One region of the Streptomyces sp. NPDC005402 genome, then DNA from elsewhere that is predicted to be linked to it. Evidence: riboswitches for the same ligand, from Rfam matches in the RefSeq annotation. Region 1 holds a riboswitch; the other holds the start of a gene.

The links. Region 1 has a riboswitch for cobalamin ahead of ABZT02_RS21780 (HoxN/HupN/NixA family nickel/cobalt transporter). Riboswitches for the same ligand answer to the same signal wherever they lie in the genome.
Positions count from the first base shown of each region.
Region 2: another riboswitch for cobalamin. It lies ahead of ABZT02_RS24380 (cobalamin biosynthesis protein); the one in region 1 lies ahead of ABZT02_RS21780 (HoxN/HupN/NixA family nickel/cobalt transporter).

Region 1 is NZ_JBEXFB010000010.1:299,959-314,010, forward strand. Features, by position in the region: gene ABZT02_RS21705 (sensor domain-containing protein) at 1-675, opposite strand, end outside; gene ABZT02_RS21710 (substrate-binding domain-containing protein) at 787-1,881, opposite strand; gene ABZT02_RS21715 (DUF4328 domain-containing protein) at 1,932-2,642, opposite strand; gene ABZT02_RS21720 (luciferase family protein) at 2,902-3,297, shown strand; gene ABZT02_RS21725 (DUF6479 family protein) at 3,317-3,688, shown strand; gene ABZT02_RS21730 (hypothetical protein) at 3,776-4,237, opposite strand; gene ABZT02_RS21735 (hypothetical protein) at 4,400-4,858, shown strand; gene ABZT02_RS21740 (DUF6445 family protein) at 4,872-5,552, opposite strand; gene ABZT02_RS21745 (DUF4142 domain-containing protein) at 5,807-6,568, shown strand; gene ABZT02_RS21750 (glycoside hydrolase family 13 protein) at 6,571-8,244, opposite strand; gene ABZT02_RS21755 (LAETG motif-containing sortase-dependent surface protein) at 8,529-9,473, shown strand; gene ABZT02_RS21760 (hypothetical protein) at 9,612-9,827, shown strand; gene ABZT02_RS21765 (hypothetical protein) at 9,872-10,090, shown strand; gene ABZT02_RS21770 (hypothetical protein) at 10,292-10,477, shown strand; gene ABZT02_RS21775 (metalloregulator ArsR/SmtB family transcription factor) at 10,482-10,829, opposite strand; cobalamin riboswitch at 10,911-11,117, shown strand; gene ABZT02_RS21780 (HoxN/HupN/NixA family nickel/cobalt transporter) at 11,146-12,255, shown strand; gene ABZT02_RS21785 (nucleoside hydrolase) at 12,281-13,243, opposite strand; gene thrS (threonine--tRNA ligase) at 13,281-14,052, opposite strand, start outside.
Region 2 is NZ_JBEXFB010000012.1:210,407-224,458, reverse strand. Features, by position in the region: gene ABZT02_RS24410 (hypothetical protein) at 1-1,001, opposite strand, end outside; gene ABZT02_RS24405 (alpha/beta hydrolase) at 1,159-2,334, opposite strand; gene ABZT02_RS24400 (class II aldolase/adducin family protein) at 2,596-3,303, opposite strand; gene ABZT02_RS24395 (hypothetical protein) at 3,453-3,611, shown strand; gene ABZT02_RS24390 (inorganic phosphate transporter) at 3,948-5,186, shown strand; gene ABZT02_RS24385 (hypothetical protein) at 5,213-5,434, shown strand; cobalamin riboswitch at 5,564-5,707, shown strand; gene ABZT02_RS24380 (cobalamin biosynthesis protein) at 5,805-6,746, shown strand; gene ABZT02_RS24375 (cobyric acid synthase) at 6,743-8,254, shown strand; gene cobN (cobaltochelatase subunit CobN) at 8,251-11,907, shown strand; gene ABZT02_RS24365 (putative cobaltochelatase) at 11,904-13,895, shown strand; gene cobO (cob(I)yrinic acid a,c-diamide adenosyltransferase) at 13,895-14,052, shown strand, end outside.

The sequences.
Region 1 (14,052 bases):
GTTCTGGGTGCCGTCGTGCAACGAGCGCTCGATGCGCCGCAGTTCGGTGGCATGGGCGTCCAGCGCGGCCGCCCGGGTCGCGGTCAGCTCGGCGACGCGCAGGGAGAGGTCGGCGTCGGGACCGGCCGACAGGAGCCGGCGCCCCGGGCTCGCCTGGAGCCGTGCCATGCCGGGCGTGAGCCCCAGGACGATGGCGATCCAGCCCACGCCGAGCAGGCACACCGCGAGGGCGTCCGGCCAGGAGTGCGCGACGCCGATCCCGATGGACGTGGCGGTCGCGTCCTTCGGGGCGAGCCGCCAGTACAGCGGGAACGCGGTGTCCCGCAGGGCCAGCACCGGCAGGACGAAGCCCACCAGGCCCAGCGGCAGGCCCACGGCCAGATGCCGGACCAGCCACAGCAGTTCACGCCGGGTCGTGGGGTCGCCGAGCGCGGCCCGCAGCCGCGTCGGCGGCGGCGCGGGGGCGATGACCTCGGGGCCCCAGCGGGCGAGCCGGACGCGTTCCATGCCGGCCAGGGCGTGCAGCACGCGCACCCCGCCGGGCGCCAGCACCAGCCACAGCAGCACGAACGGCGTGAGGACCGCCGTACCGAGGCCGGAGACCAGCTGGCCGATCGCGGCGGCTGCGGTCGTCGCGGTCCCCATGACCAGGCCTTTGACGTCGTCGGTGGCCATGCGAACTCCCTCGGGCCGGAGGACACCGACCCTAGGCGGAGGGCGGGTGCACCGACAGGCCGGGAAGCGGAAAGTACAGCCTGCTGTACCCCGGACCGGGCCTTCTTCGGGTTACTTGAGGCCGATCGCCGCACAGTCCGCCGCGTACTCCGCCGTGCAGATCTGCCGCACGGTGTACACGTCGTCCCTGATCACCGTCTGCCGGATGTTGTCCCTGGTCAGGGCGACCACCGGCACCAGCACGGACGGGATCTCCTTCTGGGTGGGGCTGTCGACCTTGTCGGTGACCAGCGCGTCGAACTGGAGGTCACGGCCCTGGATCTTGTACACCGCGATCTGCGCCGCGTTGGTCGCCTCCAGCAGGAACGACTTGTACACGGTCATGTACTGCTCACCCGACACGACCCGCTGCACCGCGGCGAGGCTCGCGTCCTGACCGGTCACCGGCGGGATCTTGGTGGCCCCCGCCTGCTTGAGCTCCTCGATGACCGCGCCCGCCATGTCGTCGTTGGCCGAGTACACGGCGGCGATGTTGTTCAGCCCGACGGAGGCGATCGCCGCCTTCATGTTGGCCTTGGCGACCGACGGCAGCCACTCCCGGGTGTCGTACTGCTTGGCGATGACGACCTTGCCGTTGAGCTCGTCCATGGCGCCCTTCTTGAAGAGCGCGGTGTTGGGGTCGGCGGGCGAGCCGTTCATCATCACGATCTTGCTGGTCTCGGCCTTGTCGCCGAGCGCCTCGACGACGGCCCGGCCCTGCACCTCACCGACGAGTTCGTTGTCGTGCGAGACGTAGGCGTCGATCGGACCCTGGGCGAGCCGGTCGTAGGCGATGACGGGGATGCCCGCGTCCTTCGCCTTCCGGACGTCCGGCCCGATCGCCTCGGCGTCGACCGCGTCCACCAGGATCACGTCCACCTTGTCGGCGACCATCTGCTGGAACTGCTGACTCTGCCGCTTCGCGCTCGCCCCGGCGTTGGCGTAACTGACCTTGCCCTTGCCGTGGGTGAGGGTCGCCACCTCCTTCTTGAAGAGGGGGTAGTCGAACCGGTCGAAGCGGCTGGTGTCCCGGTCGGGCAGCAGCAGGCCCAGCGTGATGTCGTCGCCCTTCTTGGGGCTCACGGCGGTGTTGCCGTCGCCCACTCCGCAGGAGGTGAGCAGCAGGGCCGACACGCAGACGGCCATGACAGGGGGGATGCGACGCATGGCGATCCTGTGGGTGGGGGGCTGTCACGTAGGCGCAACAGTAAGTGCCCTCAATCCCGATCAAACGCCCTGACCGTTTCCTTCAAGGGATCACCACCCGGCGTACGCAACCGGGCATCGATGTCCACAAGTTGCCCGGCGGTCAGGGCACGCACCATGAGGATCCCGGCCACGGCCGCGCCGACCACGGCGAGGTCGGCGACCAGCAGCGTGCTCACGCCGTGGTAGGCGCGGGCGATGACGTCGTCGGTGTCGCCGTCGTACAGCAGACCCACGCCGGTGACCATGCCGACCAGCCACAGCGCCCACCACACGTTCACGACGAGGGGCAGCTTCCGGTCCGGGGCGCTCTTGTGGTGGATGTCGGCGACGATGCCGCGCGGGATCCAGAGGTTGGCGATCGGCACGAACCAGGAGACGTAGACCCAGATGCCGGCGTAGCGCGGGGGCTCGCCGGACAGGGCCCGCGCGTTGTCCCGCATGCGTCCCAGCCAGCCGATGAACAGGGCCGCGCAGAGCAGGGTGAGGATGCTTCCCGCGGTGCTGACCAGGTGGTACGAGTCCTCCAGGGCGTTCAGCGGCCGGTGCCGGCCCTCGCCCTGGTCCGGCGGCCCCGCGGCGGGCTCCCCCGCCACGGCGAGCCTGATGTGCCACACGGCCCGCAGCGCCCAGGCGGCCCCGGCGAACCCGAGCCCGGCGACGGCGAGCCGGGCGGAGCCACGCACGCTGCACAACGCGGGCCGAACGGCGTTCTCACTCACGGGGTCCCCCTTCGAAAGGATCGCTTCACTCCCTCATCGTCGCGAACCCGGGGATCGGTTCACGGGAGGTCGCGGGTGGGACTGAGGGAGGTTCGGGGGATGCGGGGCCGACGGTCCCGGCGGGACGGCGCCCGGACATCTCGTCCCGCGGAAGTCCGGTCGTCGGTACGTCACTTGTGGCCCACGCGACACCTCACGCCCCGGTTACGTTTCGCTCAACCTCTGGTTGCGGGGCGGTGAGCGGGCGACGATGGGGCACATGACTCTGGCCGAGCGTGCCCTGGAGCGCCTGGAAGCGTGGTCCGACCTCAGCACGGGCCTGCCCAGCTGCGGAGCGGGCCTGGCGCTGCGCTCCGTACACAGCGAGATCGTGCACTTCCACCCGGGGCGGGACGTGGATCTGCACCTCACCGAGCCGGCCATCCGCAGGATCCACGACGACCTCCAGGAGTCGACCGCGGTCCGGCTGCTGCCGGGCTCCCGGTGGGTCACCGTCCACCTCGACTGCGAGACCGACGTCGACCTGCTGATGAGCCTGGTCAGCGTGGCGCTCAAGGCTCACCAGGCAGGTCCCCGGGCCGTCGGCCCGGCCGTGTGCAACTTCCACCGGGTCACGGTGGTCCCCAGGGACGTCTCTTTCGCGCCGATCCGGTGAAATCGGCGATAATCGGACCATGAGTACGGCGACGTTTGTCCTGGCGGCCTCGTCGAGCGAAGTACTCAACGTGATCGCCGCCTTCGCCGGTGGGTTGTTCATCGCCGGCGCGCTGGTGTGGGCCGTGCAATTCGGCATGCGGGTCCAGGACCGGGAGCTTCCACGGCCGCTCAGCGAGGAGCAGCCGCACCTCCCGGAGACCGGACCCATCCGTGAGATCCGGGAGATGCGGGAGCCGGACGAGTTGCCGGCCCCGGCGGAGGGGCAGGAACGGCTGATGCCGTACCAGCTCCATCACTCGGGAAGCAGACGAGGAGAGGACCAGCACCGCAAACGCTGGCTGCCCGGCTCCAGCGGGGGCTTCGGCAGCGGCGGCCTCGGCCACGTGTGACCGGGCCACCGGGGAGACCCGGTGCAGGGTGCCCCGCCGGCGAGCGGGGCCCCGGCCCGGCGCGCTCCCCGGCCCGGCCCCGGTGGATCAGCCCCGCATGTCCGGCCGGTACACCGCGAGCGCCCAGATGACGAAGAAGTCGATGCCGATCATGATGACCGACCACACCGGGGCGTAGGGCAGGAAGAGGAACTGGGCGAGCATGCTCAGCGAGGCGAGGAAGATGCCGGTCATCCGCGCCCAGGCGGCGCCCCTGAGGATGAACGCGCCGGTGACGACGGCGAGAGCGCCCAGGCAGAGCAGGATGACACCCCAGCCGGTGTGGTTGATCTTGTAGACGTAGTCGCCGACGCGGGCCCAGACGTCGTCGTCCGCGAGCAGGGAGATGCCCTGGAGGACGGCCAGGATGCCGTTCATCAGCATCAGCACCCCGGCGAAGACGACTCCACCGGCGGCCCACGAGGCCTCGGTCGGCGTGGGGCCGAGGCCCGGCGCCGGGGTCGACGTCGTGCCGGCGGACGACTGGGTGGCGTGCGGTTGCTGCGTCATGGCGGTGTCCCACCTTTCGTGATCGATGTGCTTCGACCATCCGGCGGGACGGGTCCGGCCACCACGGGAGTGGGCCGTCCGGGTGACCTGGGACATGCGGCCGTGGCGCGGAGGACCTTCACTGGAGGGACCCGCCCCCGGGGGGCGGGACGAGGAGGCGAGATGACCCGCTGGACGACGGCCGCACTGTTGGCTGCCCTGGCCCTCACCGGCCTGACCGCCTGCTCCGACGACGACAGCCCGTCGTCGGTGGCGAGCAAGGTCGCGTCGGCCGCCTCCCGCGCCGGGGACGCGGTGGCGTCGGCGACGGCGGAGGCGGGCAGACGGTTCGACGACATCAAGAACGGCGTCGACGCCCAGGACGACGTACGGCTCGGTACGCCCGCGACCGCCTCCGACGGCCGTACGACGGTCGCCGTCACCGCCGCCAACAGCGCGGACTCGGCGAAGGCCTTCGCCGTCCAGGTCGACTTCACCAACGGGTCGGGCAAGCTGCTGGACGCGGTGGTGGTGACGGTCCGGGACGTCCCGGCGGGCGGCTCCGGGAAGGGCACCGCCCGCAGTACGCACGCCCTGTCGGGGGACGTGCGGGCGAAGGTGTCCCGGGCGGTGCGCTACTGACCCGCGGCCGGCGTCACGCCATCCAGAAGAAGACGGCCGTCATCCGCTTCTCCTCCAGCGTGCTGCCGCAGTAACCGGTCGCGCTGTGCACCAGGTTGGCGTTGTAGAGGAGCAGCCGGTTGTACTTGTGCGGTACCCGTACGTCCTCCTCGAAGGCGTCGGGCGCGACGAACCGGGTGCCGAGGGCCTCGACGAGGTTGTTGTGCGGGGCCTGTACGACGTTGCCGCCGAGCCGTCCGCCGGGCATGGACTGCCGGTAGAAGCTGGTGCCGCAGTCCTTGGGGACGCCGGGGTTGAGATACAGCACGGCGGCGTACCGGCACAGCGCCCGGGAGTCGGTGTGCGGCCGGGGCTCGCTCTCGCCCTCCCCGACGACCTGGACGCAGTTGTGGTTGAGGGTCCCCCCGCCGGGCGCCTGCTGCACCCACAGTCTCCCGGCCCCCGTCGCCTTCCTCACCTGCCGCTCCACGCTCGCGAGTTCGGCGGCTTCGAGTCCGGGCATGGCCCGCAGCCCCGGCCAGGTCTCCGAGGTGTACGGATGTCCCCGCACCCAGTCGTCCTTCGCGAGACAGCGTTCCCGTACGGCGTCGACGTCCGGGAGCACGTCGTCGATCACCCAGTAGTCGCGGCCCTTGGTGGGCTTGCGGTACGGGAGGACGGGGAGGGGCCGCTGCGACCGCTGTGGCATGGACATGCGGTGAATCTAGGCCCAGGGCCCGTCAGGTCTCTCCCGCGATTTCCCCCGGAGTTCCCCGCGAACCGGTCAACGAACGGTCAACCGGTGGGCGGCAAGGCCGACCTGACGGGGCGTGGTGTGAGCCCGGTCATCCTCCGGGAGCGGTGATGAACATCCCTGCCCCGGCGTGCGTACTCCTGTGCGTCCGACCCGCCTCCTGGCGGGAAAACCCCTACCGGGCAGGAGGCACGGTGCCACTCTCGCGCAATGCGATGGGAACGCTGGTCGTGGGCGGAGCCCTCACACTGACCCTGGGCGCTCTCGCGTATCCGTCCATGCTGGGTGTCAGCCAGGCGTCCACCGCTCAGGACAGAATCATCGCCCAGACGCAGTGGGGCCCGCTGACCGAGCTGGACCGGGACTTCGTCGTCAAGGTGCGGGCGGCCGGTCTGTGGGAGTACCCGCTGGGCCAGGTCGCCCTGCAGAAGGGGACGACCCCGGAGGTGAAGGAGGCCGGACGGCACCTCATCGACGGACACGCGGCCCTGGACGCGGCCTGCCGCAAGATCGCCCCGATGCTCAACATCACCATCCCGAACGTGGCGAGCCCGCAGCAGGTCGGCTTCGTGAACACGATCGAGTCGAGCAGCGGCCAGCAGTTCGACACGAACTTCGCCAACATCCTGCGGGTGACGCACGGCTCGATCTTCAACACGATCTCGAAGGTCCGCTCCACCACCAAGAACTCGCTGGTGCGGTCGCTGGCCGACATGGCCAACGACACGGTGCTCGACCACATGACGGTCATGGAGAAGACCGGCTTCGTCAACTTCGACCAGGCCCTCTTCATGCAGACCACTCCGCCGAAGCTGCCCGACACCGACCTGACTCCGCCCGCGCCGCAGCCCGGCGCACCGATGGTGGTGCTCAGCCCGCCGGCCAACCCGACGTCGACGCCGCTCGCGGTCCCGGGCGAGAACGCCAACGGCGCCACTCCGGCCACGGGCGCGACCCCGACGCCGACCGTCGGTTAGCCCTAGCCGAGCCAGACCGTCGTATCCGGTGCCAGCAGCCCGTCCTCCAACGGGCTGCTGGTCAGGAGCACCTCCCCGGCCGGCAGCGGGACGGCGGCCTGCGACAGGTTGGCGACACACCGCCAGCCCTCGTGGCGGACGAAGTCCAGCACGCCGGCCGGTCCGCCGTCGGCCCACCTGAGCTCTTCCCCCTGCAGGAGCTTGCGGCGCAGGCGCAGGGCGGTGCGGTAGAGCTCCAGCGTGGAGCCCTCGACACCGTCCTGGGCCTCGACGGCGTACTCGGCGAACCACTGCGGCTGCGGCAACCAGGCACCGCCGGCTCCGAAGCCGTACGAGGGACCGCTCCTCGTCCACGGCAGCGGCACCCGGCACCCGTCGCGCCCCTTGCGGACCCGGCCCGTCTGCTCCCAGATCGGGTCCTGGAGCACCTCGACGGGCAGATCGGCGACCTCGGGCAGTCCGAGTTCCTCGCCCTGGTAGACGTACGACGATCCCGGCAGCGCGAGCATGAGCAGCGTGGCCGCGCGAGCGCGTCGCAGGCCGTGAGCGAGGTCGATCGCGGGCGCGTGGCCGCCGGACAGCAGCCAGGCGTTCTCGTCGGTGCCCGGCGGGAGCACGAGGCGGGAGGCGTGCCGTACGACGTCGTGGTTGGAGAGCACCCAGGTGGCCGAGGCATGGGCCGCGCGGGCGGTGGCGAGGGAGTCGGTGATGGCCTGGCGCAGCTCGCCGGCGTCCCAGGGCGTCTGGAGGTACTCGAAGTTGAAGGCCTGGCCGAGTTCGTCCGCGCGGGCGTACAGCGCGCGGCGCGAGCCCGGCACCCAGGCCTCGGCGACGGCCGTACGCGGCGGGGTGTAGGAGTCGAGGATGGTGCGCCAGTCGCGGTAGATCTCGTGGACCTCGTCGCGGTCCCAGTAGGGATGGCTGCCCGGCGGCAGGTGGTCCAGGGCCTCCTCCGCGACGCCGGGCAGGTCGCCGAGGTCGCGCAGCGGCTCGGTCAGGTCCTTGACCAGCGCGTGCGCCACGTCCACCCGGAAGCCGTCGACCCCGCGGTCCGACCAGAAGCGCAGGGTGGTGCAAAAGTCCTCGCGGACCTCCTCGTGGGACCAGTTGAGGTCGGGCTGCTCGGGGGCGAACAGATGCAGGTACCACTGTCCGTCGGCGACCCGCCGCCAGGCGCTGCCGCCGAAGACGGACCGCCAGTCGGTGGGCGGGAGTTCGCCGTGCGCGCCGCGCCCGTCACGGAACACGTAGCGCTCGCGGGCCGCGGACCCGGGGCCGGCGGCGAGGGCCTCCTGGAACCAGACGTGCTGGTGGGAGGTGTGGTTCGGGACGAGATCGACGATCACCTTCAGGCCGAGCCGGTGGGCCTCGGCGACCATGGCGTCGAAGTCGTCGAGGCTGCCCAGGCGCGGGTCGACGTCCCGGTGGTCGGCGACGTCGTAGCCGCCGTCGGCGAGTTCGGAGGGGTAGAAGGGGCTCAGCCACAGGGCGTCGGCGCCGAGGGCGGCCAGGTGCGTGAGGCGCTCGGTGACGCCCCTGAGGTCCCCGAGGCCGTCCCCGTCGGCGTCGGCGAAGCTGCGCGGATAGACCTGGTAGACGACGGCCTGCCGCCACCAGTTCGGGTCGTTGCTGGAGAGATCGGGCGAGGGGTCTGGCGTGGTGGTGCGGGAGGTCACGCGGGCTCCTCTTCCATGCGGGTGCGATATGTGCGGTCCATGAAGGCGACAAAGGGGATATCTGTCCACCCCGCCGGAAAAGTGAACCTGAGCGATTTCCGGAGCAGATCGTTCCTGCTGTGTCGAAATTGTGATGACACTCGAACCGGCCATGTATCACCGCAGGTTGACAGCATTCCGCAAGGAGATCCACGATGTGTGAACACCGTGGCGCATGTGACCAATGGGCCCAGTGTTTTCTGATGCTTGCTGTAACCACTCACTCTCATCCTGACGGGATACGTATGTCCATAGCGAGACGTGTCACCATGCGGCGCCTGTTGGGGACGGGCGCCGCGACGCTCGCCTTCTCCGCCGCCCTCGCCTCCGTCGCCTCCGCCTCCGACTGCCCCGGCGGCAAGGGCTGGGGGAACGGCGGGCACTACCAGCCGGGCACGGGCGCCGGCTCGAAGACCGAGACCGACCGCTGCGAGTTCTCCCTCGACGGCAAGAACTTCTACGCCTCGGTCAAGGTCGACGACCAGAACCTGAAGCCGGGCGACGACGGCAAGGTCCACGTCAAGGTCCGTGCGGCGGGCGACGCGTCCACCTGCACCGCCTCCCTGGCGTCCTACCTCGCGCACGGCCCGACGTTCGCCACCTCCGGCGAGCAGGTCTTCCACGACTTCGACACCGTGACCGTCAAGGCGGGCTCCGTCGACACCCTCGACGTGGCCATCCCCGACGCGGGCTGCTACGGACAGGTCGACCTGTACCGGGGCAACACGAAGTTCGACGGCAAGCTCGACGCCAACGACGGCTTCACGCACGGCGACCTCCCCAAGGGCCCGGACCACCCGGTCATCAAGGACAAGCTGATCGCGGCCTGGAACGGCGGCACGAAGGACTGCACGACCACGCAGACCACGCCTCCGGCGACCCCGCCCGCGGAGGAGTCCACTCCGCCGGCCTCGGAGTCGACCCCGCCGGCCTCCGAGTCCACCCCGCCGGCGTCCGAGAGCACGCCGCCGGCGTCCGAGACCCCGGGCACGGGCACTCCGACCCCGTCCGCGTCGGAGTCCACCACGACTCCGGCCGCCCCCACCCCGAACGGCGGCGGCGGTGACAACCTCGCCGAGACCGGCGCCAGCAGCAACACCCCGCTGATCGCGGGCGGTGCGGCGGTGCTGCTCGCGGGCGGCGCGGGCATCGTGCTGGCCACGCGTCGCCGCAAGGCTTCGCGCGCCTGACGCCTTCTGACGCCTCTTGACGACGGGGCCGTCCCACCCTCCGGGGTGTGGGCGGCCCTTTCGGCGTGTGCTCACGCCGTACCCGTGTCGCCGTACCCGCTGTGGCCCAAAAAATCGAACACATGATTGAATCCGGGCATGCGATCGTTCCCCGACGACCTCGCCCGAGCACAGCGGGAGTGGAGTACCACCTACCGACAGCTCGCCGAGCACCCCGGCCGCACGGACCTGCGCCGACGCCTGCACCGACTGTCGACCCGAGTGTTCTTCCATCCCCACTGGCAGCAGGGGCGCCCGCGCCCCGCCGAGTGGTGGCGGCTGCGTGAGAACACGGCCGAACGGCGCGACCGATGACGGACCGAAATGCGGGACCCTACGCTCCGGACGATCCTGAAGACATGTCCGGACCGATCCGCGTGATCGTGCACCCTCCGTCCCCCACCGGCGGCCGCCGCGTCCGCGTGGACGGCGAGATCCTCGGCCTGGCCCACAACCTGACCGACATCGCGGAGTTCCTCCGCCGGGCGGGGCTGGAGATCGACGCGGCCGAGGTGGCGGAGGCGGCGTGGATCGAGTGGAAGGGGGGCGGACCGGAGCGGTGGGGAGTGGAGGGGTGAGGTCGATCGCCGGCCGGAGACTTTCGGGACGCCGGGTGGGTGCGACGAGTTCACGCGCAGGTCGGCGCTGTGGGCGACTGCCGGCGAGCGCGATGGACGTGGTCCACAGACACGGCCTCGTCTTCGCTGTGGCTGGATCGACGGGAACGGGCTCGCTCGTCACGATTCCGTCGAGCTGATCGAACGCATCCGCAAGGAGCTGTGAACCGTGACGCACTTCGAGTTCGCCCACGGCACCTGGACCGCCGTCGTACGGAGCCCTACCGCGGCCTGGTCCTCCACGATGAGGCGTGGCACTGGGCGATGAGCCGGATCCACGGGGAGTGGTACCCCGTCGAGCATCCCGAACTGGCCGCCCCGTGCCCCGCATACCGGGAACTGGACTGACCGCTCAGGACACCTGCTGCAACAACCCCCGGACCGCCTCGTCCACCACCGAGTACCGCACCACCCGTCCCTCCTTCTCCCCCGCCACCACCCCGGCCGCCCGCAGCAGCCGCAACGCCTGCGACACGGCGGGGTCGTTCATGCCGGTCGCGATCGCCAGGTCGGAGACGGCCAGCGGGCCGGTCCGGTGCAGGGCGAGCAGCAAGGACAGTCGGTTCGGGTCGGCCAGCAGGGCGAAACGGTCGGACCAGGTGCGGACGTGTCCCGGGTCGCCGATCGCGGCGATGGCGTCGCACACCCGGTGTCCGTCGATGGTACGGCGGTCGGCTCGGTCGGCCGGGACGAGGTGCATGGGGCTCATCCTCGCAGGCGACCTTGTGTGATCTTCCATACCTGCGCAGGTATGCAGCTATGCAGGAGCCCCCGCTCCCGCCTACGGTGGTCGGGCCGTGGTGCTCGGGAAACCGGTGACGACCCCTCAAAGGTCCATGCCGGTGCGGCCCTCGCCACTGTGATCGGGGAGTTTCCCTCCCACGTCCCTCGCGGGACAGCCACTGGCCGTCACCATCAGGCCGGGAAGGCGGGCAGGGAAACGCACGACCCGTAAGCCAGGAGACCGGCCACGGCAGCTCACGCGTTCATCCACGAGGTGCTGGAGTGACCACCGTATGACTGACCCTGCCCTGCCCGAGACCGCCGCCGCCTCCTTCCGCTGGCGCCGCGAGGACACCGTCAAGACGGTCGGTCTGATGGTTGCGATCGCCGCCCTGCACGTCGTCGCCTTCGGCATCCTCTTCCTGCTCGTCGTCCCGGAGCACTATGAGGTGGGCGACAAGGCCTTCGGTATCGGCCTCGGCATCACCGCCTACACCCTCGGCATGCGGCACGCGTTCGACGCCGACCACATCGCCGCGATCGACAACACCACCCGCAAGCTGATGGCCGACGGCAAGCGGCCGGTGTCCGGAGGGTTCTGGTTCGCGCTGGGGCACTCCAGTGTCGTGGTCCTGCTCGCCGCGCTGATCGCCGGCGGCACCCAGCTCGCCGGCAAGGTCATGAACGAGGGCTCAAGTACCCACCAGGTCCTGGGATTTCTCGGTACGACGGTCTCCGGTTCGTTCCTCTACCTCATCGCCGCCCTCAACCTGGTCGCCCTGCTGGGCATCCTGAAGGTCTTCCGGGCGATGCGGGCGGGGACGTACGACGAGAAGGAGCTGGAGCAGCATCTCGACTCGCGCGGGTTCATGAACCGGATCCTCGGGCGGCTCACCAAGTCCATCACCCGGCCGGGGCAGATGTATCCGCTGGGATTCCTGTTCGGGCTCGGCTTCGACACGGCCACGGAGGTGACCCTGATGGTGATGGCCGGGTCGGGCGCGGCGGCCGGGCTGCCCTGGTACGCGATCCTGTGCCTGCCTCTGCTGTTCGCCGCCGGGATGAGCCTGTTCGACACGCTCGACGGCACGTTCATGAACTTCGCCTACCAGTGGGCCTTCTCCAACCCGGTGCGCAAGGTGTTCTACAACCTCGCCATCACCGGACTGTCCATCGCGGTCGCCTTCTTCATCGGCACGATCGAGCTGGTCGGTGTCGTGCACGACAAGTTCGACCTCACCGACGCCCTCACCACCTGGATCGCCGACATCGACCTCGACAACGTCGGCTACGTCATCGTCGGCCTGTTCGTGGTGGTGTGGGCGGCGGCGATCTCCTACTGGCGGCTCGCGAAGGTGGAGCAGCGGTGGGGTGTGCGGGCGGCCGAGGCGACGGCAGAGTGAGGCCCGGCGCCGCTCTCTGCCGCTGTCAGACCCCCTCCACCGCCGTCAGCCACAGCTTCACGTAGCGCTCCACGTCCACCGCCAACCCCACGTCCACCAGGGTTACTTCGCGCTCGCCCTCGTGGATCTCGGACTCGCCGGGACGGGAGCGGCGGTCGACGACGGTCTGGCCGCGGGTCGGGCCCGGGGCCAGGCTCACCTCCACCGGCAGCAGCTCGGTGGTCAGGCCCTCCGGGTCGACGACCGCGCACACCGCGCCCGCGTCACCGAGGCCGCCGGTGGGGGTGGGGTCGCCGGAGGTGGCGGGGTCGCGGTGGGCGAGGAGTTCACCGGCCATGCGCAGGGACGGTTCCGAACTGGCTCGCAGCCGCTGGACGTCGGCGGCTGGCACCAGAACCTGCTGGAAGACGTCCAGGCCGTACATCGTGATCGGCACCCCGGCGGTGAGCAGGACGGCGGCCGCCTCGGGGTCGTGCCAGACGTTGAACTCCGCGACCGGCGTGGCGTTCCCGGTCGCCACCGCGCCGCCCATGAACACGATCCGCTCGATGTTCCGCACCACTTCGGGGTGGGTGCGCAGGAGCAGCGCGATGTTGGTGAGCGGCGCGGTCGGGACGAGCGTGACGGGGGTGGGCGAGGCGAGGATCTCCCGCCTGAGCAGCGTCACCGCGTCCACGTCCACGGCCACCCGGGTCGGCGCGGGCAGCCCCAGGTCGCCCATGCCGTCGAGGCCGTGCACGTGCTGCGCGGTGCGCACGGGCTCGATCAGCGGCCGCGCGGCACCCCGGGCGACGGGGATGTCCCCGGCCCCGGCCTGCTCCAGGACGGTCAGCGTGTTGCGGACGACGCCGTCGATGTCGGTGTTCCCGGCGACACAGGTGACCGCGCGCAGGTCGATGCCTGGATGCCGTACGGCGAACAACAGAGCCAGGGCGTCGTCGACACCGGTGTCGCAGTCGATGATCACCGGGATGGGCTGACCGGTCACGGCGGGGGTCCTTTCGTCACTGGGTACGGCACCGACCTTACGCAGCAGCCCAGAGTTCGGCCCCGCGATCACCGGCCCGGGCGGCGATCCGGTCCAGCAGCTCGTCGACCGGCGCGGCTCCGGGCCTACGGCCGTCCCGCAGCCGTACGGCCGCACAGTCGGCGTCGGCCTCCCGCTCGCCGATCACCGCCTGGTACGGCACCAGGCGCGCGGCGCGGACGCGGGCGCCGAGGGTGCCGTCACCGGGGCCGGCGAGTTCGGCCCGGATGCCGCGCGCTACGGCCCGCCGTACGACGTCGAGGGCCCGCTCCTCCTGTGCCTCGGCCACCGGCAGGACCACCAGCTGCACGGGGGCGAGCCACACCGGGAACGCGCCGCCGTGCGCCTCGATGAGATGCGCGACCACCCGTTCCACGCTGCCGATGATGCTGCGGTGGACCATCACCGGGCGGTGCTTGGCGCCGTCGGGGCCGGTGTAGTGGAGGTCGAAGCGTTCGGGCTGGTGGAAGTCGATCTGGACGGTGGAGAGGGTGGACTCGCGGCCGGCGGGGTCGGTGATCTGCACATCGATCTTCGGGCCGTAGAAGGCGGCCTCACCCTCGACGGACTCGTACGCGATGCCGTCCAGGACCTCTTCGAGGAGGGCGGTGGCGCGGCGCCAGAGCGCGGGGTTCGCGACGTACTTGGCGGAGTCTCCCGGGAGGGACAGACGGTACCGGCTCGCGCGGATGCCGAGGTCGTCGTAGGCACGACGGATGAGGTCGAGGGCGGCGCGGGCCTCCTCGACCGCCTGCTCCAGGGTGCAGAAA
Region 2 (14,052 bases), on a different contig from region 1:
AGACCGCGCAGCAGGGCGTCGTCGCCGCGGGCGGCACCGAGGAGTTCGGTGACGGCACTGCCGACGGGGCGGGCGGCCAGCCAGGCGCGGTACTCGGCGCGGGCCGCGTTCGGACGCAGCTGGGCGCAGCCGCGCAGCATCTCCTCGGCGGCGACCTCGATGTTGCCGGCCGGGCTCTGTGCGGCGACGCAGATCTGCTCCAGCTTGACCCACACCGCCCAGTTGCCGAGCGGGGTGAGGGTGGCCTGGCCGTCGCCGTAGGTCAGGGCTCCGACGGAGGCGAGGGCGCGCAGGGCCCAGTCGAGGAGGGGGGCCAGGGGGGCGTCGGCCGTCTCCGGCTCCGCCACGGGTTCCGGCTGGGGGCCGTAGGGGATCTCGCAGCGCTCGGTGCGCAGTTCGGTGACGCGCTGCTCCAGGAGGTCCAGGAGCTGCTCGACGGGGACGGGGCCGGCGGACAGCTGGAGGAAGGAGAGCACCTGGGGCATGGCCGAGACGACCTCGGCGACCGCCGCGGGCTCGCGGTCGGCGGGTTCCGGGAAGGCCAGCGACCAGGCGTCGAAGAGGGCGACCCAGCCGCGCAGTACGGCACTGTCGTCGCGGTCCCAGGCGCGCAGCCGCCAGCCGGGGCGGGCGTTGTCGCCGTGCACCTCGACGAGGCCCGCGAGGCGGGCGGTGTCCCAGTCGGCGCGGACCTGAGCCGCGGTCAGGCCGAGGTCCTCGGCCGCGCGGGCGGCTGTCTCGTCGGAGAGGGTGCCGTTGCCGTCGGAGCCGGCGCCGTCCCTGCCGGGGCCCAGGGCGCCGTCGGCCCAGTGCGCGACGCGGGCCGCGTCGGCAAGACCCCTGCGCGCCATTCTGGCCAGTTCCGCGGGGGCCGGCGTGCCCTCCGGGGGGCGGGGCGCGGGGCGGCGTGGGCGCCGTTGGTTCACAGCTGAGGGGGCGGCGGCCAGGGGTCGCGGGCGGACGAGTCGAAGCCTGGAGTCGCGCGGGATACGGGACGTCACGGGTGCAGTCTTCCGGTTGACGGTCCGAAAACCCAAACGGAATGTCACCGCGGGCGCCGGGCAGGGCCGGCGCCGGGGCCGCGCGGAGGGGCATACGCCGAGATCAGGCCAGTAGTACGGGCTTAAACGGAACCTGTGGGACCGGGGCGCCCGGAGGTCACATCAGGGGAGTGAGGAAACGGCGCAGTGCCTCCTCGTAGGCGCTCGGGTCGGCGTTCCACATCGCCGCGTGGGGGGCCTGACGGACCGTGTGCAGGGCGATCCGGTCCGGGTGGGCGTCGGCGAGACGGCGGGAGAGGGTCCAGGGGGCGATCGTGTCGTCCGGGCCGTGGAGGATCAGGGTCGGCGGCGGGGGCCCGTCGGGGCCCGTCCTGTCGGCCCGGTCCTCGCGGTCGGCGTAGGGGACGGTCCGGTCGGCGTACAGGCCGGAGCGGTCGCTGGGCAGGCCGGTGCGGCCCTGTGCCGCGCGCACCGCGAGCGGGAGGAGGACGCCGGGGGTGTGGCGGGCCGCGGCGAGGGCGCGCAGGGTCAGCTCCCAGCTGAGCACCGGGGAGTCCAGGACGAGCCCCTTGACGCGGCCGCGCAGGCCGGAGCGGGCGGCGGCGCGCAGGGCCATGGTGGCGCCGGTGGACCAGCCGTGCAGCACGAGTTGGCGGGCGCCGTTGCTGACGGCGTAGCGCATCGCCGCGTCCAGGTCGCGCCACTCGGTCTCGCCGAAGTGGTTCAGGCCGTCCGGCGGGCGGGGCGCGCCGAGGTCGCCGCGGTGGGCGGGGGCGAGGACCGGGAAGCGGTGGCGGTGCAGGAACTCCATGATGTTCAGGGCGTGTTCGCGGGTGGTACCGAGACCGTGCACCGCGATGACCCAGGTGTCCCGCACGCCGGGGACGAACCACGCGGGCAGCGCACCGAGTTCGCCCGGGATGTCGACGTCGGTGTGGTCGAGGCCGAGGGCCGACCCCGGGTCGCCGACGTACGCGTTCGGGGTGAGCCAGACCTTGTCGCCGGGTGCGAGGGTGCCGTGGGTGACGCGTTCCAGGCGGCGGACGACGGTGTCGGCGGAGTGCGGTTCCGCGGTGAGGACGTCGCCGACGACGGCGTGGGAGGCGTCACCGGCGAGGCCGTAGGTACCGGGGCGGAGGGCGGCGAGGTCGCGGGTGAGGGCGATGCGGCCGGCCGCGGTGGAGTGGACGGTGAGCCGGGGTTCGCCGGGCAGCGGGCGGCCCGGCGGCGCCTTCAGTCCGGCGTCGCTGGCGATCCTCCCCGCGACGATTCCGGCCGCGCCGGCCGCCAGGGCTGCGGTGACGGCAGCGGCCGTCGCTTTGACAGTGCGCACGTCTTCAGTGTCCTTTCGGACGCGGTCTTCGGCCAGTGGGCGGGGGCCTCCGGCGGTTGGGCGGCGCTGGTCGTCGGGTGTGTGCGGGCCGGTGGGGGCGGGCGTTTTGCGTGGTTCCCCGCGCCCCTGGAGGCGTGCGGTGCGTTGTGGGTCGGGGATGGGGTGCGCGGGGAACGATCCGTCCTGGCGCAGGGTGACCGCAACCCCCAGGGGCGCGGGGAACCGCGCGACCAGCCACAACGGACCCGCACCGGCAACCCCTTAAGTCCGCTGCCCGTACCCCCGCAACCGCTCCCCCACCTCCGCCACCTGTTCCTCGGTCAGGAGATGTGGCGTCAGGCCCGGTACCGCTCGGGCCGTCAGCCAGAGGTGGCACATCCACTCCAGTTGGGCTGTGCGGTCGAAGGCCTGGGACAGACTCGCGCCGTAGGCGATCGTGCCGTGGTTCTGGAGGAGGCAGGCGGTGCGGTCGGCGAGGGCGCGGAACATGTTCTCGGCCAGTTCGGCGGTGCCGTAGGTGGCGTAGGGGGCAACCCGGACGGGGCCGCCGAGTGCGGCGGTCATGTAGTGGATCGTGGGGAGTTCGGGCACGAGCGTGGAGACGGCCGTGGCGTGCACCGCGTGGGTGTGGACGACCGCGTGGGCGCCGGTGCTGCGGTAGACCGCCAGATGCATGGGGAGTTCACTCGTCGGCACCAGGGTGCCGAGCACCTGACGGCCCTCCAGGTCGACACCTGTCACGTCGCCGGGGGTGAGGCGGTCGTAGGGCACGCCGGACGGGGTGACCAGGACCGTGTCCCCGACGCGCACCGAGACGTTGCCGGAGGTGCCGACGACGAGTCCGTCGGTGACCGTCCGGCGGGCCGTATCGACCAACTCGCCCCAGGCGTCCGCCTCCTCGGCCCGCACACCCCTCGTGCCACCCCCGGCACCCGGTACGTCTCGTGGATCCTGCCGTTGCTCAGCCATGCCCGCGATCCTGCCAGCCGGGGTTTCGGGCCGTCGCGGGGCCGGGTCACTCCAGGGCGCGATCCGGCGCTCCGAAAGGGCGCGCGATCTTCCAGTAGCCTCTGGGCTTTGTCTCGTTTCGTGCACGACGCCATTCCGGGGGGGAGCACATGGCTCGTGATCACCAGGCCGGCCGTCGCCGAACCCGCGCCCTGGCCGTGCCCGCGCAGAAGGACGTCGACCGGCAGAAGGCCAACTACCGCAATCCGCACTTCGGGCACGGCACAGGCCGCGTACTTCGTACGCAACGGCGGCGCCTGGTCCGGTGATCCACCCGAACCGACCACGCGCTGTGAGCGGCCCGTTACCACTCGGCGGACGGGGGAACTCTGCCCGGCGGATGGTCGTCCTGAACACTCCGGCAGTACGCCAGCCGCAGCAGCCTGCCGGGTGACCAAAATCTCCTCAACGGGTCGGCAGGTCAGCTGAAGAGGTTCGCCGCCGGGTCATAGCGGTGGGGCCCATGGGGCGTGCGGGGGCCGCGGGGTCCGGCACAGCAATAGCCGAAGATTTCGGTCACCGTGCGGCCCGCCTCAGTTCACCTTCCGTTCATCCAGGTTACTTACGTTCGACTCGCCAATGACCTCGAACGATTGCCTGGGTAAATGGAAAACTTCTCGCTGATCCTCGCGATTGTGGTCGTCACCGCACTCGCGTTCGATTTCACGAACGGTTTTCACGACACCGCCAACGCGATGGCCACCACCATCTCGACCGGTGCACTCAAGCCCAAGGTCGCGGTGGCCATGTCCGCCGTGCTGAACCTTGTGGGCGCCTTTCTCTCGGTGGAGGTCGCCAACACGATCTCCAAGGGTCTCGTCGACGAGACCGGCATCCGTCCCGAGGTCATCTTCGCCGCCCTGGTCGGCGCGATCCTCTGGAACCTGCTGACCTGGCTGGTGGGTCTGCCCTCCAGCTCCTCGCACGCCCTCATGGGCGGTCTGATCGGCGCCACCATCGCCTCGGCGGGCATGGGCGCGGTCCACGGCGACGCGCTCGTCACCAAGGTCCTGATCCCGGCGGTCGCCGCGCCGATCGTCGCGGGCGTCGCCGCCATGCTGGCCACCCGGCTCTCCTACTCGCTGGGCAGGAAGGCCGACGGCAAGGCCGCCGCGAAGGGCTACCGCACCGGCCAGATCGCTTCGGCCGGCCTGGTCTCGCTGGCCCACGGCACCAACGACGCGCAGAAGACGATGGGCATCATCACCCTCGCCCTGGTCGCCGGCGGCGCCGTCGCCCCCGACTCCGACCCGCCCACCTGGGTCATCCTCTCCGCGGGTCTCGCCATCGCGCTCGGCACCTACCTCGGCGGCTGGCGCATCATCCGCACCATGGGCAAGGGCCTGACCGACCTCCAGCCGCAGCAGGGCTTCGCCGCCCAGACCAGCGCGGCCACGGTCATCCTGGCCTCGTCCCACCTCGGCTTCTCCCTGTCCACCACGCACGCCGTCTCCGGTTCGGTGATGGGCGCCGGCCTCGGCCGCAAGGGCGGGGTCGTCCGCTGGTCGACGGCCACCCGCATGCTCGTCGCCTGGGGCCTCACCCTCCCGGCGGCCGCCCTGGTGGGCGCCCTGGCCGAGTCCGTCACGGACCTCGGCGACTGGGGCACCGCGGTCGTGGCGGTCTTCCTCGTCGCCTCCAGCGCGGGGATCTGGAAGCTCTCGCGGCGCGAGGTCGTGGACGCGTCGAACGTCAACCACACCGACGAGCCGGCCGGCGTGGTGACCACGGCCATCGCCGCCGTGATCCCGCCGCCCGCGGGCCCCGTGACCGAGGACCTCATCGCCACGATCCCGGCCCCGCCCGTCACGACGGAACCGGCCGCCCCGCCGGCCGCCGTCTGAGCCCGCCGCACTAAGGAAGCCTCACCATGAAGATCGACTGGGAAGCACTCGGCTCCGTCTTCGGCGTCAGCCTCGTCGTCACCGTGGGCCTCGTGGCCCTGTTCACCCTCGGCATCATGGGCCTGTCCCGCCAGGAACGGGCCACGGCCCAGGGCGGCTCGGCCGGCCTCGCGGTCACCGGCGCCTACGCCTGCTTCGCGGCATGCGCGGCGGCGGTGGCGTACGGGATCTATCTGATCGTGGCCTGACGGCACCCCGTCACTCGACGGCCGGGCGGGCACGGAACTTCGGGTTCCGTGCCCGCCCGGCCGTCTGTGGTGACCGGCGATGTGGGGTTCTGCACACTCCCCCGCCGCAGGTCAACAGCAAGTTGACGGGTCTCGAAGGCCCGTGGTGGACTGCCGGAGCCATATACGGCGGCAGAAGAGGAAGCCGGTGCGAATCCGGCGCGGTCCCGCCACTGTCACCGGGGTAGGTAGCCCCGGGAGCCAGGAACTCTCGCCGCCGGACTCGTCGAACCAGGGCGTGGACACCCTGAGTGAGGACATGACGCGATGCTCGCCTGCCGATCGACCCGCAGTACCCGGCACTTGAACGACCCCGCGATCGGCTGACCCGATGCGTGCCGATCGCGTTTTCGCGTACGGCGCCGCCGCCGGCCTTCTCGGTGACCTTCTGCTCGGTGACCCACGTCGTGGGCATCCGGTCGCCGCGTTCGGGCGGGCCGCCGGGGCCGTGGAGCGGGTGCTGTGGCGGGACCACCGGGGGTGGGGCGCGCTGCACACCGCCGTGTGCGTGGGGGGTGCGGTGGCGCTGGGCGCCGTCGCCGAGAAGGTCGTACGTCCCTCCCGTACCGCCTCCGTCGTGCTCACCGGCGCCGCCACCTGGGCCGTCGTGGGCGGGACTTCGCTCGTGCGGGAGGCCCGGGTCATCGGGCGGGCGCTGGAGGCCGGGGACGTCGAGGCGGCCCGTGCCCGGCTGCCTCATCTGTGCGGGCGGGATCCTCAGGCACTCGACGCCGACGGGATCGCCCGGGCCGTCGTGGAGTCCGTCGCCGAGAACACCTCCGACGCCGTCGTGGGGGCGCTCGTGTGGGGTGCCGTCGGCGGGGTGCCGGGGCTGCTCGGCTTCCGGGCCGTGAACACGCTGGACGCCATGGTGGGGCACAGGTCGCCCCGCTACCGGCGTTTCGGGTGGGCCTCCGCCCGGCTCGACGACCTCGCCGGATGGCCGGGGGCGCGGCTGACCGCCGTACTCGCCGCCGTGGCCGGTGACAGTCCCCGGGGTGCCGTGCAGGCCTGGCGGGAGGACGCGCGCAGGCATCCAAGCCCCAACGCCGGGCCTGTCGAGGCCTCGTTCGCGGGGGCGCTGGGCGTCCGGCTCGGGGGCACCCTCTCGTACGCGGGGCGGGTCGAGCACCGGCCGACGCTCCATCAGCGGGGGCGTGCCGTCGCCCCGTACGACATCGAGCGCGCCGCACGGCTGTCGCGGCGCGTCGGACTGCTCGCGCTCGGCGCAGGTGTCGCCGCGCGTGCCTTGGTGAAGGGGCGTACGGCATGACGGGCGGGGGTCTTCTCGTCGCGGGTACCACCTCCGACGCCGGCAAGAGTGTCGTCACCGCCGGGATCTGCCGGTGGCTGGTGCGCCAGGGGGTGAGGGTCGCGCCGTTCAAGGCGCAGAACATGTCCCTCAACTCGTTCGTCACGCGCGAGGGCGCCGAGATCGGGCGGGCCCAGGCCATGCAGGCACAGGCCTGCCGGGTCGAGCCGACCGCGCTGATGAATCCCGTGCTGCTCAAGCCCGGTGGCGAACAGAGCAGTCAGGTCGTGCTGCTCGGGAAGCCGGTCGGTGAGCTGAGCGCCCGGGGGTATCACGGGGGGCGGCAGCAGAAGCTTCTCGGGACCGTGCTCGACTGTCTCGCCGAGTTGCGGGGCACGTATGACGCGGTGATCTGTGAGGGGGCCGGGAGCCCGGCCGAGATCAATCTCCGGCGGACCGACATCGTCAACATGGGGATCGCCCGGAACGCCGGGCTGCCCGTGCTGGTCGTGGGCGACATCGACCGCGGGGGTGTCTTCGCCTCGTTCTTCGGGACCGTCGCGCTGCTCTCGGAAGAGGACCAGAAGCTGGTCGCCGGGTTCCTCGTGAACAAGTTCCGGGGGGATGTCAGCCTCCTGGAACCCGGGCTCGACATGCTCCTCGGCCTCACCGGGCGGTCCACGTACGGCGTTCTGCCCTTCCGGCACGGGCTCGGGATCGACGAGGAGGACGGGCTGCGGGTGTCCCTGCGCGGGACGGTCCGGGAGTCCGCGGTGAGCCCCCCGGTGGGCGAGGACGTGCTGCGGGTCGCCGTCTGCGCGATCCCGCTGATGTCCAACTTCACCGACGTCGACGCCCTGGCCGCCGAACCGGGTGTCGTGGTGCGGTTCGTGGACCGGCCCGAGGAGCTGGCCGACGCCGACCTCGTCGTGATCCCCGGAACCCGCGGGACCGTCCGCGCGCTGGAGTGGCTGCGGGAGCGGGGACTCGCGGCGGCCATCGGGCGCAGGGTCGCCGAGCGGCGGCCCGTCCTCGGCATCTGCGGCGGGTTCCAGATCCTCGGCGAGCACATCGAGGACGAGGTCGAATCGCGCGTCGGCGCGGTCGACGGACTCGGAGTCCTGCCCGTGCGGGTGCGGTTCGCGCGGGAGAAGACCCTCACCCGGCCGGTGGGCGAAGCCCTCGGCGAGCCGGTCGAGGGGTACGAGATCCATCACGGGGTCGCCGACGTCCGCGGCGGTGTCCCCTTTCTCGACGGCTGTCGCGTCGGCCAGACCTGGGGCACGCACTGGCACGGCTCGCTGGAGTCGGACGGCTTCCGGCGGGCCTTCCTGCGGGAGGTGGCGGCCGCCGCGGGCCGCCGGTTCGTACCGGCCCCCGACACCTCGTTCGCCGCGCTGCGCGAGGAGCAGCTGGACCGGCTCGGCGACCTGATCGAACAGCACGCGGACACGGACGCGCTGTGGCGGCTCATCGAGTCCGGCGCGCCGCAAGGACTGCCTTTCATTCCACCGGGAGCGCCCGCATGAGCACAGTGTTGTTGTTGTCGACCGCCGACACGGACCTGTTGGCGGCCCGGGCCGCTGCCGGCGCCTCGTACCGGATCGGGAACCCGACCCGGGTCGATGTCGCGCAGGAGCTGCCGGCGCTGATCGAGGGCGCGGACATCGCCGTCGTACGGCTGCTCGGCGGCAAGCGGGCCTGGGAGGACGGGCTCGCCGCGCTGAGGACTTCGGGCATCCCGACCGTACTGCTGGGCGGAGAGGCCGTTCCCGACGCGGAGTTGATGGCCGAGTCGTCCGTGCCGGCCGGTGTCGTGGCCGAGGCGCTCAGGTACCTCGTCGAGGGCGGGCCCGCCAACCTGGAGGAACTCGCCCGGTTCCTGTCCGACACCGTGCTGCTGACCGGTGAGGGGTTCGTCGAGCCGCGGAAGATGCCGGAGTACGGCGTCCACGGCTCGTACGCGCGGGAGAGCGGCCGCCCCACCGTCGGCGTGCTCTTCTACCGGGCCCATGAGCTGAGCGGCAACACCGCCTTCGTGGACACCCTGTGCGAGGCGATCGAGGCGAAGGGCGCCAACGCCCTTCCCGTGTACTGCGGTTCGCTGCGCGGAGCCGACGCCGGGCTCTACGAGATCCTCGCCGGGGCCGACTCCCTGATCGCCACCGTCCTCGCCGCCGGCGGCACCCACGCCTCGCAGGCCTCGGCCGGCGGTGACGAGGAGGCCTGGGACATCGGGGCGCTGGCCGACCTCGACGTGCCCGTGCTGCAAGGACTGTGCCTGACGACGTCCAGGGCGGCCTGGGACGCGTCCGACGCGGCCCTCTCCCCCATGGACGCGGCCATGCAGGTCGCGATCCCGGAGTTCGACGGACGGCTGATCACCGTGCCGTTCTCCTTCAAGGAGCAGGGCCCCGACGACGTCCCGGTGTACGTGGCCGACCCGGAGCGGGCCGCGCGGGTCGCCGGGATCGCCGTACGGCACGCGACGTTGCGGCACAAGCCGAACGCCGAGAAGAAGCTCGCGCTGGTCTTCACCGCGTACCCGACGAAGCATTCGCGGGTCGGCAACGCGGTGGGCCTCGACACGCCCGCTTCGGCGGTGCGGGTGCTGGACGCGCTCAGGGACGCCGGGTACTCGCTCACGGAATACCCCTCCGGCGGCGACGAGTTGATCCACCGGCTCATCGAGGCCGGCGGGCACGACGTCGAGTGGCTCACCGAGGACCAGCTGGCCTCCGCCCCCGCGCGGGTGCCGCTCGCGGACTATCAGGCGTGGTTCGACAAGCTCGACCCGGAGCTCCGGCAGGCCATGGTGGACGCGTGGGGCGAGCCGCCGGGCTCGCTGTACGTCGACGGGGACGACATCGTGCTGGCCTCACTCCAGTTCGGGAACGTCGTCGTGATGATCCAGCCGCCGCGCGGCTTCGGGGAGAACCCGATCGCGATCTACCACGACCCGGACATGCCGCCGTCGCACCACTACATGGCCGCGTACCGGTGGCTGGACAACTCGTTCGGCGCCGACGCGATCGTCCACATGGGCAAGCACGGCACGATGGAGTGGCTGCCGGGCAAGGGGCTGGGGCTGAGTGGCGGGTGCGCGCCGGACGCCGTCCTGGGTGAACTGCCGCTGATCTACCCCTTCATCGTCAACGACCCCGGCGAGGGCACCCAGGCCAAGCGGCGCGGACACGCCACCGTCGTCGACCATCTGGTGCCGCCGATGGCTCGGGCCGACACCTACGGCGACCTCGCCAAGCTGGAGCAGCTGCTCGACGAGTACGCGCTCGTCTCCGACCTGGACCCGACCAAGGCCCCGGCCGTCCGCGCGCAGATCTGGACGCTGGTGAAGGCGGCCGAGCTCCACCACGACCTGCATGTCGACGAGCAGCCGGACGACGAGACCTTCGACGAGTTCGTCATGCACATCGACGGCTATCTGTGCGAGATCAAGGACGTGCAGATCCGGGACGGGCTGCACATCCTCGGCGGCGGTCCGGTCGACGAGGCCCGCGTCAACCTCGTGCTGGCTGTGCTGCGCGCCTCGCAGGTGTGGGGCGGACAGGCCAACGCCCTGCCGGGGCTGCGGGCCGCCTTCGCCGCCCATTTCGGGCTGGTCGAGAAGGAGTTGCTCGCGGAGCCGGGGGCGCCGGTGAAGGTCCCGGTCGAGCTCTCCGACCTCGTCGAGGGCCCGTCCCGTACGGCCGCCGACGCGATCGATCTGCTGGAGCAGCTGTGCCGGCGGGTCGCAGAGGGCATGGAGGCCGTTTCCTGGGACGCGGCGGCCGTCCCCGGTCTCGTCCGTGACGTCCTCGGCACCGAACTCCCCGAGGCTGTCGCCGTGTTGGAGTTCGCCTGCACCGAGGTGGTGCCCCGGCTGGCCCGCACGACCGACGAGATCGACCACATCCTCAAGGCCCTGGACGGCGGGTACGTCCCGGCCGGGCCCTCCGGCTCCCCGACCCGCGGTCTCGTCAACGTCCTGCCGACCGGCCGGAACTTCTACTCGGTCGACCCCAAGGCCATTCCGTCCAGGCTGAGTTGGGAGGTCGGACAGTCGCTCGCCGACTCGCTCGTGCAGCGGTACCTCCAGGACACCGGCGAGTACCCGAAGTCCGTGGGCCTCACGGTCTGGGGCACGTCCGCGATGCGTACACAGGGCGACGACATCGCCGAGATCCTGGCGCTGCTGGGCTGCCGCCCGGTGTGGGACGAGGCCTCGCGGCGGGTGACCGGTTTCGAGGTGATCGGTCTGGAGGAACTCGGGCGGCCGCGCATCGACGTCACCGTCCGCATCTCCGGGTTCTTCCGGGACGCGTTCCCGCACGTGGTCGGACTGATCGACGACGCCGTGCGCAAGGTGGCGGAGCTGGACGAGCCCGCCGAGTCCAACTACGTGCGCGCCCACGCCGACGAGGACACCGTCGAGCACGGTGACCGGCGGCGCGCCACCGCCCGGATCTTCGGGTCCAAGCCGGGGGCGTACGGTGCCGGTCTGCTGCCCCTGATCGACGCCCGCAACTGGCGCTCGGACGCCGACCTCGCCGAGGTGTACGCGGTGTGGGGCGGCTACGCCTACGGGCGCGGGCTCGACGGGCGGGCCGCGCGCGGGGACATGGAGACCGCGTTCAAGCGGATCAACGTCGCCGCGAAGAACGTCGACACCCGCGAGCACGACCTGGTCGACGCCGACGACTACTTCCAGTACCACGGCGGCATGGTCGCCATGGTGCGTCACCTCACGGGCGCCAACCCCGAGGCGTACGTGGGCGATTCGGCCACGCCCGACCAGGTGAAGACGCGGACGCTCGGCGAGGAGACCCACCGGGTCTTCCGGGCCCGGGTGGTCAACCCGCGCTGGATGGCGGCCATGCGCCGGCACGGCTACAAGGGCGCCTTCGAGATGGCGGCGACCGTCGACTACCTCTTCGGCTACGACGCCACGGCGGGCGTGGTCGACGACTGGATGTACGAGAAGCTCAGCGCGGAGTACGTCTTCGACGCGGAGAACCGGGACTTCATGAAGAAGTCCAACCCCTGGGCGCTGCGGGGCATCACGGAACGGCTCCTGGAGGCCGCCGACCGTGGACTGTGGGCCGAGCCGGACGCGGAGACGCTGGAGCGGCTGCGGGCCACGTACCTGGAGCTCGAGGGCGACTTGGAGGGTGACGAGAAGTGAGTACCCCGTTTCCGTTCACGGCCGTCGTCGGCCAGGAGGACCTGCGGCTCGCGCTGCTGCTGAACGCCGTGTCGCCGGCGGTCGGCGGTGTGCTGGTGCGCGGCGAGAAGGGCACGGCCAAGTCGACGGCGGTGCGCGCGCTCTCGGCGCTGCTGCCCGAGGTCGCGGTCGTCCCCGGCTGCCGTTTCTCCTGTGACCCCGCCGCGCCGGACCCGTCCTGCCCGGACGGACCGCACGAGCCCGGCAACGGCGGCACCCGCCCCTCCCGCATGGTCGAACTGCCCGTCGGTGCCTCCGAGGACCGGCTCGTCGGCGCCCTGGATATCGAACGGGCGCTCGCGGAGGGCGTGAAGGCCTTCGAGCCGGGCCTCCTCGCCGACGCGCACCGGGGCATCCTCTACGTCGACGAGGTCAACCTCCTCCACGACCACCTGGTCGACCTGCTCCTCGACGCGGCCGCGATGGGAGCGTCGTACGTCGAGCGCGAGGGCGTCTCCGTACGGCACGCCTCGAAGTTCCTGCTGGTCGGCACCATGAACCCCGAAGAGGGCGAGCTGCGGCCGCAGTTGCTGGACCGTTTCGGGCTGACCGTCGAGGTCGCCGCCTCGCGGGAGCCGGACCAGCGGGTGGAGGTCGTACGGCGCCGGCTCGCGTACGACGACGATCCGGCGGGTTTCTCGGCTCGCTGGGCGGAGGAGGAGGCCGCCGTACGGCAACGGGTCGTGGCCGCACGGGAGTTGTTGCCGTCGGTGCGGCTGGGCGACGGGGCGCTCCGGCAGATCGCGGCGACCTGTGCCGCGTTCGAGGTGGACGGTATGCGGGCCGACATCGTGATGGCGCGTACGGCGACCGCGCTGGCCGCGTGGGCCGGGCGGACCGATGTGCTGGCGGAGGATGTCCGGCAGGCCGCGCTGCTCGCGCTGCCGCACCGCAGGCGCCGTAATCCCTTCGACGCGCCGGGACTTGACGAGGACAAGCTCGACGAGACGCTGGAGGAGTTCAGCGGCGAGGGCGACGAGGACCCCGACCCGGACGGGCCCGGTGGGGGTGGCGGGCAGCCGCCGTCCTCCGACGGGCCGGGGACCGACGGGGGGTCCGGTGCGCAGCCGGAGGCCGGGGACGGCGGTGAGCCGCAAGCATCAGGGGCCGGTTCCGGGGAGCAGGCCGCCGCACGGGCTGCCGAGCCGTTCCGTACCAAGATGCTCAGCGTGCCCGGGCTCGGGGACGGCGCTGCCGGACGGCGCTCGCGGGCACGGACCGAGCACGGGCGCACGACCGGTGCGCGGCGGCCTCGAGGGGCGTTGACCAAGCTGCACCTGGCGGCCACCGTGCAGGCGGCCGCGCCCCATCAGCGGGCGCGGGGGCGGTCGGGGCGCGGTCTCGTGGTCCGGCGGGACGATCTGCGGCAGGCGACGCGCGAGGGCCGCGAGGGCAATCTCGTGCTGTTCGTCGTCGACGCCTCGGGGTCGATGGCGGCGCGGCAACGGATGAGCGCCGTGAAGGGGGCCGTGCTGTCGCTGCTCCTCGACGCGTATCAGCGGCGGGACAAGGTGGGGCTGGTGACGTTCCGGGGGTCGGCGGCGGAGGTCGCGTTGCCGCCGACGTCATCCGTGGACGCGGCGGCGGCCCGGCTGGAGACGCTGCCGACGGGTGGGCGTACTCCGCTCGCCGCCGGGCTGCTGCGGGCGCACGAGGTGCTGCGGGTGGAGCGGCTGCGGGATCCCGCGCGGCGGGCGCTGGTCGTGGTGGTGACGGACGGGCGGGCCACCGGTGGGCCCGAGCCGGTCGCGCTCGCGGGGCGGGCGGCTCGGCTGTTCGCCGCGGAGGGTGTCGCCTCCGTCGTCGTGGACTGCGAGTCCGGGCCCGTGCGACTGGGGCTGGCAGGACAGCTCGCCGGTGAACTCGGGGGTACCGCGGTGACGCTGGACGAGCTGCGGGCCGACTCGATCGCAGGGCTCGTGAAGGACGTACAGAGGAGGGCCGCGTAATGCCTCAGGGACAGCCGAGTGTGGTGCCGGACGACGGGCTGACGACGCGACAGCGGCGGAACCGGCCGCTGGTCGTCGTGCACACCGGGATCGGGAAGGGGAAGTCCACCGCGGCCTTCGGGCTCGCTCTGCGGGCCTGGAACCAGAGGTGGCCCAT